Regions from separate parts of the Alkalihalobacterium alkalinitrilicum genome, predicted to be linked through region 1. Evidence: riboswitches for the same ligand, from Rfam matches in the RefSeq annotation. Region 1 holds a riboswitch; the other holds the start of a gene.
The links. A riboswitch is a leader RNA that binds a small molecule or an ion and turns the genes downstream of it on or off. The one in region 1 is predicted to bind S-adenosylmethionine.

Region 1 (5,998 bases):
CTTTTCCATAATGTGGGTAGCTAATTCAAGACAATCATTTAAATAACGACTTCCAGCTAAATGGGTTAAGCCAAATCCAGCAGATGCAGCAACGACTTGTCCGACGATTGGAATATATTTTGCTGTGTTCTTTATAGCTAGTTTTGTGGATAAGCTCTTTAAAAGAACGATAACTCCCCCTTTTGATGCGTATTCAATCACTTTTTTTGCTACTGGGAGAAGGGCTTCGTACTTTTTAATTTTTTCATCATTTAATCCATAGGCTTGTTGGATAGACTTAAACAATTTTAAAATAACAGATACATCGACGCTTATATCCACACCAGGGATAGGATTGATAGCATTTGCTGCTGCAATTGCGGAATACTTGGTCACTAGTTTCTCGCATTCCATTCTCTTCTCATCTAAATGCCTTTTAGAGTATGCTTTAGCTGATAAGATATATTTATCTCTTTTGGCTGGCTCTAAGTTTTGCTGAATCGCATCCTGTAACTGCTCAAACCCATAGCCATTTTTAAAACAACTAGTAAAAATAACATCTACTTTGGACTGAACTTGCTTTTCTACATCAGCCAAAATTACTTTTTCTAATTCTTCCGTTGTTTTCCCGTCTTCCCATAAGGCATCATGAAAATTTCGTACGAATAAACAAACTCTTCCCGCTTGTTTTAATTCTTTAAAAAATTTTGTATCTGCTTCATGGAACTTACCTGAAAAAACGCATAAAAACAAATCAAAGTCATCTGGGTTAAATTCATTGATCCATTCGTTAGGTGGAAATTGGGTGGTGCCATAACCAGGTAAATCCACAAACAATAACCCATTATGATAAATGGGCTGTGCTTTTTTGGTAACATCGGTTGAAGCTCCCGTTTCAGCTACCTTTTCACCTACTAATTTATTAATGATGGAGGACTTCCCAGCTCCTGGTTGTCCAAACAAAGCAATCTTTAACGTTTCTTTCTCATCTTTTTCTAACTGATCTTTAATCCTACTAATTTCATCATAAATCGTGGAGGACATTTGGCTCACCTCATTCATTTTTATAATTCTATTGTACTATATTTTTCCTGTATCCAATTAGTACATTATAAAAAATATTATTAATTCATACGAGAAAAAGATCTACCATACCCAGTTTTATATAGTACTCTATCGTTTAGTAAATGTTAGTGAAAAAAGGTCCACTCCCGCAATTCAATCCTTCCATTGAATAAATAAATCTATCCCCTTCATTCTAAAGGGGACAGACCCATCCCACCTATCTTAAAACGAGATCCATATAGTTTCCTGTTCCTCGAATGATCGGAAGTCCTTGGTTTACTATCTCCCTCCACACTTTTCGGTCTAACTCATAGGGACCTTGCTTTTGAAGGGCTTCGATTTCCTTTTGGTTAAGGTGAACATGGTAATATCGCTCCTTCTCTTTTACTACCAGCTCATAATTTAATAGCTTCATGACCATCACTTCATACGCGTCGTTCCATTCTTTCAGTTGGCGTTCTATAACATTGGCTACATGGAGGAGAAATTCTTCACTGCTATGATTTCGCACCATATATGCTCTAGCCATTCCGTTGATATTCATAAGGCACCACTCCCTATTCTTCAATTTTGTTGATTAAAGAGCTGTTTTAAGAATGGTATCAGCGAATTGCTCCCGCTTAATTCCTCTTAAAACCGCTCTTAATTTCTTATCATTTCGCAGGACCTCTTCTAGCAATTGAGCTGTGCCGTAACAAGCCTCTACATCGAGAATTTCCTCTTCTGTATGTTCGTTTCTGTAACCAGCAGACAAGTTGACACTCTCGATGCTGTGCTCTGCCCAAATTCTCGTATCACTGCTGCCACCTTTCGTTGTGGCCCAGCCGTTCAGTCCTTCTATCACAGCAATTTCTTCAAAAAAGGCCCCGTATTGTGGATGACAAAACGGAAAATAGCCCCCGCATGAAGTCACAATATCCCCAGTCCCACGGCGATCAACGACGATGGCCGCATCTGTGCCCCAAAGGAAATACTCATCAACCTCTCTTGCACCGACTAATCCACATTCTTCCTCCACCGTAAAGATGAACTTTACTTTTCCGCTAAAAGAAGAATGCTGACTGAGGTACTCTGCTGTATGAAGCAGCACCGCAATTCCGGCACGGTCATCGGCACCTAGTATTCCCTTACTGCTAGACCAAGTGTTTCCGTTTTTGACAATCTTTCGGCCTGGCTCGATTTCATACACGGTATCTAGATGGGCATTGAATAAAATGACGGGACCATGTCCACCTCTGTATATTTTTTCAGCTAATACATTTCCTGCTCGGTCGACCGATATGTGATCGACGTAAGGAGTGAGTTTTTCGATGACAAACTTCCTAACCCGTTCTTCATTACCACTTACTCCTGGAATGTTCAGTAACTGCTCCAGCAAGTGATAAAAGCGTTGCTGTTTGATAAATTCATAGCCTTGTTCTAACCAACTTTCTTCCACTAGACTCATATTTTCAGCAAGGTCTAAGAGTTCATGCTGCTTCAGGTGAAGGGAAAGATGATAGCTGTTTCGATGTTCTCGCCAATTCACGCTTTTACATCCAAAAGCAAGCAACAATTCTACTAGCTCTTCTATCTTTTTTTCCTTCGATATCATCACATGTGCGGCTCTTCGTCCGTGACCATCACAAGACCCTAAAGTCTCATACCCCAGTCGGTTCACCTGCCGTACGATCCCACTTATAAAAAGATCAAGCTCATGAATTTTCGGCTGTTCTTTACTAGAGTCAAACCATAGCCCTTCCCCTCTGCCTCGATAATCATAATCTACTGTTTCAAGCCATTGATCTTCTGAAATGATGGAACTTAAAATCGTGAGTACTCCTTTATTAAAATGATAACGAATGTTGGCCTTATCAAGACTTTGAAATAGAAATTGAAGATTGACCTCTGTTTCATTTTTACACGCAAACACATCTTTTTCCTTTTCAACCAGTACCCATCCACATCGTACGAATAATTGATTCCATGTTTTCATGTTATCATCTCCCTTTCGTTGATAGCTTTATTATCTCAGGAAGGTAATGACAGACCTGTCATTGATCTAAAACAAAGGTTTCATCACTACGATGCATGATCAAAAACGGGAAGAAGTGATTGTAAAAATAAGCCGTTTCATTGACGCCTGCTTTGTTTTCAATGACTGGAAAATCGATGTTTGCTTGTGTTAACTTCGCTCTTAACCGAATGACATTTTGCGTAAAAGTATTCGTAGGAATTTCCCCGTTATCATCCGATCTTGAAAACAAATCATACACATGATGCTTCGTGACAGGCTGCTCGTTACTACTGTTTATGAGAAAATAGCGAAGCAACTCGGCTTGATTTTTCGTTAAACGGCACTCTCTTTCATTAAAAATAAGCAAATGCTCACGACCAATAAAATCGAGAATGATCGTGTTTCTCGAAGCAAGCTTACTCTCGCATTGCTCCTTGCTGGCAAATTGACGTCCACTACTTGTGACCATTTGAAAGGCATGGCGCTCTAGATACTCGTCATTCCCCTTGATAAAATCAAAGAAAGGCGATAGCTCATAATTCGGTACTTCTACCATGTTCATATTGAGCTCTAGTGTATTTAAATCTTCCTGGGCCTTTGTTGCAATAAAAAGCCCACAGTTTGCCAAATACAAATGACAATTATAAAGCTGCTGATCCGTCATCTCGTACTTTGAGTTTTCTTTCTGTTGTTGATATTCAATAGCCGCTTGAAAATGCCGAAGCGCTGAAGCATAGCGTTTCATTTTATAATCAAGAAACCCTAATCGATAATAGACAATGGGCAGATTCCGTTCATATCGAACCGCTTTTTTCAAACAACTTTCAGCAGCTCTATCATCCTTCTGATAGACTGTCTTTAAATACGTTCCATATTTTACCAAGTGCGAAATCAGTCGCTTTTTAATCCCCTCTAAACTATAGGAATATTCACTTTTTCGATCGTCCGATATTTTTCTATACAAAGCCTCGTAAACTGAGATGAGCTTAGAAAACGTTCCATCCTGTTCCTCTGATTCCTTAGCCAATAAAAGCGCCTCTTCTAAATCGAGTAGCTCTTCAATCGAATGATTTCTTAATAACAACGTCTGACCCCTCCATCAATAAAAACCCCTTAGAGCACGGATGCCAAAAGGGGTTTAAATTCCGTTTTATCATCCAAAGCAATAGGCTTTGCTGGTAGTAGCACCTTGCTTCATACATTGGCAGGTTGCTGTGGTGTCTGTGAGCCAGTTCTCTCGACCACTCTTGATAACTATTCAATTAATACCATTATAATCCAATGTGCGGGTTGATACAATGCGGTATCTAGTTTTTTTAAGAGTCAACCTAGAAACCTTCTGCTAGCGAACTTTGCTTATCTATTTGTTGAAATTTTACTGTCTTCCATTAAGTATTTAAAAATTTTACACATACTGGATATGGGACAGCTATATCCGATTGTATTCGTGCTAAGGTTCCTGTAGTTGTGTTCCTTGCAAATAAAGTAAGATTGCAGGACTCTTGGTTTGAAACGACTAGGAATTTTTCGGTTGGATCTAATACAAAATCTCTTGGCCATGCACCTTCTGTTGGAGTAAAGTCAATTAATGTTAAGTGACCAGATTCATCAACGCTAAAGGAAGCGATACTATTATGTCCTCTATTACTGACATAAACAAATTTCCCATCAGATGAGACATGAATGGCACTCCCCTGGTTGTTTTCAGTAAAGTTTTCTGGAATAGTTAAGGTGTGTTGTACTTCTGTAAAACTTCCATTCTCCCTATCGTAGGCTAAAGTAATGACTTGTGAGCTTAACTCAGTCATAAGGTAAGCAAATTGACCATTGGGATGAAACTCCAGATGTCTAGGTCCACTTCCAGGCTGAAGCGATAGACTATTTACTTCATTTAACTTTTCATCATTCACTTCGTACGTGATAAGTTTATCAATACCTAGATCGATTACGACAATAAACTTTTCGTCAGGTGTAAATCCTGAGTAATGAACATGAGGTTTTTCTTGTCTATCTTTATTTGGCCCAGATCCTTCGTGTTTAACGGTGGATAGAGTAGATAAAATCTTCTCATTATTATTGTTGAATCCCATTAACTGTACAGTACCCTTATGGTAATTAGCATTGACCACATAATTATTTTGACTATCAACACTAACATGACATGGGTTAGGGCCTTCTTCGAGTTGACTGTCAAGAAGTTGAAGGTCACCAGATATATCGTCTATTGTATAAACAGCAATACCACCTGTCTCACCTTTCTTCGCAACGGAATAGAGATATTTATTCGTACGATCGATTGTTAAATACGTTGGATTTTCAATATAGGCAGCAACCTTTACATCTTGGATTTGCGGTACTTGCAAATCTAGAGTGAAGCTATAAATTCCTTTGCTATCTCCTTTTGTGTAAGTTCCTATATAACCTTTTATTTTTTCCATTCTAATACCTCCATGATCAAGCAGGTTTCCAATTCATTCTTCAAGAAGTACCTAGATGATTCTAAACGCTCTATTTCTTCATTCTCTACCTTCTAAATACATTATTAAATTCCTCTAAGTCCTCTACTTCTGAATTCTTTACTTTTAAAATTCACTGCTTCTGAATCCACTTCTAAATCCTCTACTTCTGAATGCTCAAATAACTTTTAGGTTTTTTTATTATAGACGATTATGAAGTCTTTCTTCTATAGCAAAGGCTACGCCATGATCGATGTTTGATTTCGTCGTCACGTCAGCTAATGCTTTAATTTCTTCAGATGCATTTCCCATTGCAACACCAAGGCCTGCCATTTTTAACATCGTCTCATCATTAAAATTATCACCTATTGCCATGACATCACGCATGTCAATTCCTAAATGTTGTGCAAAGTGGCGTAATGCGATTCCTTTTTGAGCTTCGATATCATTGAACTCCAGGTTTCCACTTGCTGAAGTGGTTATTACTAGTTTTTCAACAGAT
Region 2 (5,998 bases), 3.5 Mb from region 1:
CTGCAATGTAATTGGCTGTTGCTTGACTCGTCGTAAAAACATGATCCTGCGTGCACGGTATTCCCATCTGATTTAACGTTTCTGACACTTGTGCTGGTGTCTTCGATGAGTTATTTGTCACAAATAAGTAAGGGACTCCTGAATGATGAATTTCGTTAATCCAATCCACTGCTTCTTCAATTCTTTCCTTTCCTTTATATACCGTTCCGTCTAAATCAATTAAGAAACCTTTATACCTTTTCATTTAACTCTCCTTTTAGTTATGGTATCTTACACCATATATTTACTTTATATTATAAAGAATATAAAAAAAGAAGCACAGCTTTATGCCATACTTCTTCGATTATTCCTCATTGACAGGAGGTTTAATTTTATAATAACAATGTGGTGTTTCATTAATTGCCATACACGTTTCACATTCGATTTCCTCTGTTTCTAATAAGTCTTGAAATAGAGACTGTTCACAAGCGCAAGCGACAGGAAACTCTTCTGCAATTTGAGAAATAGGGCAGTTGTATTCTTTAAAATGAATGATACCGTCATCTGTTTTCTCCCACTCCACCATATAACCGTTCTTTGTTTGCAAATTTGCTAATTCTTGAATTCGTTCATCAAAGCTTTTTCCTTTAAACCGCACTTCTAACTCTTCTTTCATACGTTGCCGTCGTAATTCAAACAAATCATCAATCATTTGCTTACCATTTAACTTTTCAATATCTTTCAAAAATCCTAATGTAAGTGCTGCATAATTACGTGGAAAAACTTCTTCGCCTTCTTTTGATAATGAATAGAGTGTCGATGGCCTCCCCATAGCTTGCCTCACTATTTTCGTTTCAACCATTTGATCTCTTTCTAACGTACTTAAATGCCTTCTGACGGCCATTTCTGTAATACCAAGAGAACTGGCTAAATGAGCAACCGTCAAGCTTTTATGTTTTTTTAACAATTGTAAAATTTGCTCGCGAGTTGAGGAGGTTTTTTTATCCATCCTATCCACCACCTTCCTTAATATTGTAATCGATTTCAGGAAGTAAGTAAATTTATTAAACTAAAATGTTTAGAAAATAACAGCAAATGGCCTTCCCTACAAGATTATTAACATTAGGTTTTTCGTATGTACCATTTTTGAAATATTTTAGCCTACCACATCAGGAAGTCTTAAAATAAAAAGACCTAGGCCACCAATCGGTAACCTAGGCTTCATTAATGAAATTATTTATTTTCCATCCACTCTGGTTTTCCGAATCCTTGGAACTCAGCGTCAATGACTTGTTCAAATTCAACTGACTCCACAGCTGCTTGAATATCTTTGACAAACTGTTCATCTAAGTCACTCGTGTTCACAACGACACGGTTTTGATAATCTTCAAACAAAGTTTCCAATTTAAGGGCATCGAGAAGTTCCATATTCGCTGCAAGCGCAAAGTTACCAGGGACAGCAGCTAAAGCGACACTATCAAGTGTTCTTGGTAATTGCGCAGCTTCAATTGGTCTGAATTGAAGATTTTTGTAATTATCCTTTACATCTTTTTCGGACATGGTTAATGGGTCGACATCTTCACTAATTGTAATTAACCCTTCTCTCTCCAAAATCAATAATGCTCTTGCTAAATTCGTAGGGTCATTAGGAATTGCAATTTCTGCGCCTTCTTCAATGTTTTCAAGAGTGTCAAACTGCTTAGAGTAAATCCCCATTGGTGCAGTAGGGATAGCGATAACATCTGATAACTCTAAATTATTCCCTTCAGCAAACGAATTCATGTAAATGATATGTTGGAATACGTTCGCATCAATCGAACCATTTCCAAGGGCCAAGTTAGGTTGTACATAATCACTAAATTCTCTTACTTCAATCGTGTAACCTTGTTCTTCTAAAATCGGTTTGATCGCTTTTGTCACCATATCACTGTAAGGACCAGCTGTTGCTCCAATCGTTAGCTTTCCTTTATCCTCAGCTTGCTCTGTTCCTCCATTAGTAGATTCAGCGCTTGCATCTTCAGAATTACTTGAACATGCAGCTAAAAGACCTACTGCTACAATGGCAAAAATGAATAATTTTAATTTGTTCATTTGGTTCTTCCTCTCTAGTTGTTTATTATTTTATTTAAACTTTAGCTACTGCTAATCGTTAAATACTTATTTAATGTTTATCGTTTATCTACTCGTTTCGCGATGAAATCACCCGTATATTGGATAAATTGTACAAGACAAATCAGAATAATAATGGTCGTAAACATTACATTATTGTCATAACGATAATACCCAAAGCGGACAGCTAAATCACCAATTCCACCACCGCCAATAATCCCTGCCATGGCTGAGTAACCAATTAGGCTGATCGTTGTGATCGTTAATCCTTGAATGATTCCCGATTTCGACTCAGGTAATAGCACATCTTTTATAATCATCCAAGGGGTTGCTCCACAAGCAATCGCGGCTTCGATGACCCCTTTATCAATTTTCCTGACCGCCGCCTCTACTATTCTCGCAAAAAACGGTATAGCGGCTACAGATAAGGAAACCGATGCTGCTGTTGGTCCAATCGTCGTTCCTGTGATCAACTGCGTTAAAGGTAACAAAGCGACAAGTAAGATGATAAATGGAACCGACCTAATTAAGTTAACAACTACTCCAAGGATCGATTTCAAAATTTTGTTTTCTAAAAATAAATCACGATCCGTAACGAATAATAAAATGCCGAGCGGAAGACCAACAATAACGGCAATCGATAATGAAATCGAAACCATATAAAGTGTTTCTAGAAATGCTTTATTTAACTCCGGCAACAACGCGATCACTGCTTCTACCATATTGAATCACCTCCACTCCTTGTGTACGTTCAACTAAATAATTAATGGCATTCTCGACTTCGCTTTCGTTTCCATTTAGCTCCATAATAAAAATGCCAAGTGGAGTTTCTTTTATATATTCGATCTTACCATGCAAGATATTGCCCTTAACTGCAAATCTTTGCAGCACATCTGATACAATCGACTCTCCAGCGATCGCTCCATGAAATTGGATCTTAATGATCGTTCCATTACAGCTATTAGTTAAAGCTTCTGGAAGGTTAAATTGTAAAACACTTTGAATAAAATCTTTTGTCAGTTCTTCTTTAGGATGAGCAAACGTATTGTAAACGGAACCTTCTTCAATGACTTGTCCATTTTGCATAACGGCCATTCGATCACAAATTTCTTTTACAACTTCCATTTCATGTGTAATTAATACGATCGTCAAATCTAGTTCTTGATTAATCTTTTTTAAGAGATTAAGAATGGACTTGGTTGTTTTCGGATCAAGCGCTGATGTAGCTTCATCACATAAAAGAACTTTAGGTTCATTCGCTAGAGCACGCGCAATTCCAACCCTTTGCTTTTGCCCTCCACTTAATTGAGAAGGGTATTGGTCCTTCTTATCAGCAAGACCAACCATCTCTAACAGCCCATTGACTCGTGTTTCGGTTTCGCTTTTTGACTTATTAGCCGCCTTGAGCGCAAATGCGACATTTTCAAACACGGTTTTTGAGCTAACAAGGTGAAAATGCTGAAAGATCATCCCAATCTTTTGTCTTGCTTCTCTTAACTCTTTTTTATTAAGTTCAACAAGGTTTACATCATCGACTTTTATTTCACCTGAAGTCGGTCTTTCCATTAAGTTCAAACAACGTAACAATGAGCTTTTCCCAGCCCCACTATACCCCACAATTCCAAAGATCTCACCTTTTTCAATTGTTAGGGAGACCTGGTCAACGCCAATGACCGTTCCTTTTTTTGTTTTATATTCTTTAACTAAATTGTTTATTTCGATCATAGAAGCACCTTCTTTCCTAATTCCATATTTACACATCTGATAACTTGGTTTTTTTACGATGTATGCCTGGAGTGGCTCTCATTTTGATATGAAAGTCTTTCGTTAATGTTCCTAATATCCACTAACAATTCATCCCGACACCCATCAGTGTTTTAACGCTTTAATAAACTACCAAAAAATGAATAAAAAAAAGCTTCTCTCCTACATAGAAAGAAACAGCACGAACATATCGTAGCCTTATCTTCCAGAATGAAAGTATTCTGTAGGAGTTAGCACCATGCCAAAATGGCGGTTGCCGGACGTCATTGGGCCTATTCCCTCAGTCTCTCTTGATAAGATTTAATTTTTAGAAATTTAAGAATGAATTCATCATAAATAAAAAACATAATAATGTCAATGTTATTTTTTTGATATAATAAATTATACGAATAGTCAGAAAATATACACATGTGTAAAACCAACACATTTCAGGGTGAAAAATGGTGAAGAAAATGAAGAGGAGGAAAAAGACAACGGAAGTTCTTCAAACGTTATGTGGGCAACGCAAAAAAGAGCAGCACGCCGTGTACCGCTCTATCCCACACCACAAACTTTTGAACATCGACCTGCTTGTACAAATGACTTCATGGATTAGAACTAAGATTATTCTTCTTTTGGTAAAAAAGCTGATACTGGTCCTAGTTCTGACTCAAGATAATGACGAACCGCTTCTGGAAATGCTTCAATAGCAGATAAGTTTTCTATTAAAACGTTAACTAAAATAGGATGATCTACGGTTACGTATGCTTGTACTAGTTGTTTTCGCAAACGAATCACATTTCTTAGCTGTTCTGCAATTCTCGGTACAACTACTTTTTCGTCCTCTAGAATATCTATAATATCTTCGTAACTGCCTGGATCTCGCATAATAAAGCCGTCAATCATTGCATTTCCCACATCAATGATGGACTCAATCAAATTATGACCAATTCTTTCTAACGCCAATTTTTCAATAACGCTTTCCCACGTTGTTTGATTTCGATACAAATTTAATAATTCCTCAATATGACTAAGCGTAGTTTCAATTTTTTCACGATCTACAAAATACATTTTATATCACCCGACGTTCTTTTTTTTAGGCTGTTAGTATCAGTTATCACTATACATCTTTACGCAAAGCTTGAAGTAACAACTGATGCTTTTCTAATAAATAGTATAACATATTTCCGTAAAAACCTACGTATTTCAATAATTTTTCACTTTATTTGTTCATACTGTTTCCTTATTAATGATGATTTTGTTATGATTAAACATGATTGAACATATAGAGCTACGAACTGGAGGAGAATACATTGGATCGTGAACTAGCATTAGAGATCGTCCGAGTTACAGAAGCAGCTGCTCTTGCATCAGCACAATGGCTTGGCCGTGGAAAAAAGAATGAAGCAGATGATGCGGCCACAACAGCAATGCGTGCGATGTTTGATTCAGTCAATTGCAATGGGGAAGTTGTTATTGGTGAAGGTGAATTAGATGAAGCGCCAATGCTTTATATAGGTGAAAAAGTGGGAAGTGGTAACGGACCTGAAGTCGATATTGCCGTCGATCCTTTGGAAGGAACAAACATTGTCGCCAAAGGTCATCCAAATGCAATGGCGGTTATTGCCGTCGCTGATAAAGGAACACTTCTTCATGCCCCAGATATGTATATGGAAAAAATAGCCGTCGGTCCAAAAGCTGCAGGGCTCGTCCGACTTGATGACCCCATTGAAAAAACGATTGATATTATTGCAAAAATGACGAATAAGCGTATACACGATGTAACCGTCATCATTCAAGAACGTGAACGTCATGTAGAATTAATCGAAAGAGTTCGTCAAAAAGGTGCACGGGTAAAATTATTCGGTGATGGTGATGTGGGAGCTTCTATCGCGACAGCATTACCTCATACAGGGATCGATTTATTTGTTGGTATTGGTGGTGCGCCAGAGGGTGTCATTTCAGCTGCTGCGATAAAAGCACTCGGCGGCGACATGCTAGCACGTCTTAAGCCACAAGACGACGAAGAATTTGACCGTTGTAAGAAGATGGGGCTAGAAGACCCACATCAGATTTTGACGCTCGATGATCTCGTTCGTGGTGATGATGCCATTTTTGCAGCAACAGGTGTATCCTCTGGCGAATTACTACAAGGTGTCCGCTTTTT

Region 2: linked by a shared signal. The riboswitch ahead of BK574_RS21085 (methionine ABC transporter ATP-binding protein) and the one ahead of BK574_RS04180 (hypothetical protein) in region 1 are both predicted to bind S-adenosylmethionine.

The regions. Positions count from the first base shown of each region.
Region 1 is NZ_KV917368.1:862,229-868,226, reverse strand. Features, by position in the region: gene BK574_RS04195 (GTPase) at 1-1,023, opposite strand, end outside; gene BK574_RS04190 (hypothetical protein) at 1,262-1,588, opposite strand; gene BK574_RS04185 (M20/M25/M40 family metallo-hydrolase) at 1,622-3,019, opposite strand; gene BK574_RS04180 (hypothetical protein) at 3,078-4,124, opposite strand; SAM riboswitch class I at 4,188-4,297, opposite strand; gene BK574_RS04175 (lactonase family protein) at 4,429-5,478, opposite strand; gene BK574_RS04170 (Cof-type HAD-IIB family hydrolase) at 5,698-5,998, opposite strand, start outside.
Region 2 is NZ_KV917368.1:4,353,226-4,359,223, reverse strand. Features, by position in the region: gene BK574_RS21105 (TIGR01457 family HAD-type hydrolase) at 1-244, opposite strand, end outside; gene BK574_RS21100 (helix-turn-helix transcriptional regulator) at 344-988, opposite strand; gene BK574_RS21095 (MetQ/NlpA family ABC transporter substrate-binding protein) at 1,213-2,070, opposite strand; gene BK574_RS21090 (methionine ABC transporter permease) at 2,148-2,810, opposite strand; gene BK574_RS21085 (methionine ABC transporter ATP-binding protein) at 2,770-3,813, opposite strand; SAM riboswitch class I at 4,048-4,152, opposite strand; gene BK574_RS27675 (hypothetical protein) at 4,286-4,447, shown strand; gene BK574_RS21080 (DUF86 domain-containing protein) at 4,456-4,902, opposite strand; gene glpX (class II fructose-bisphosphatase) at 5,145-5,998, shown strand, end outside.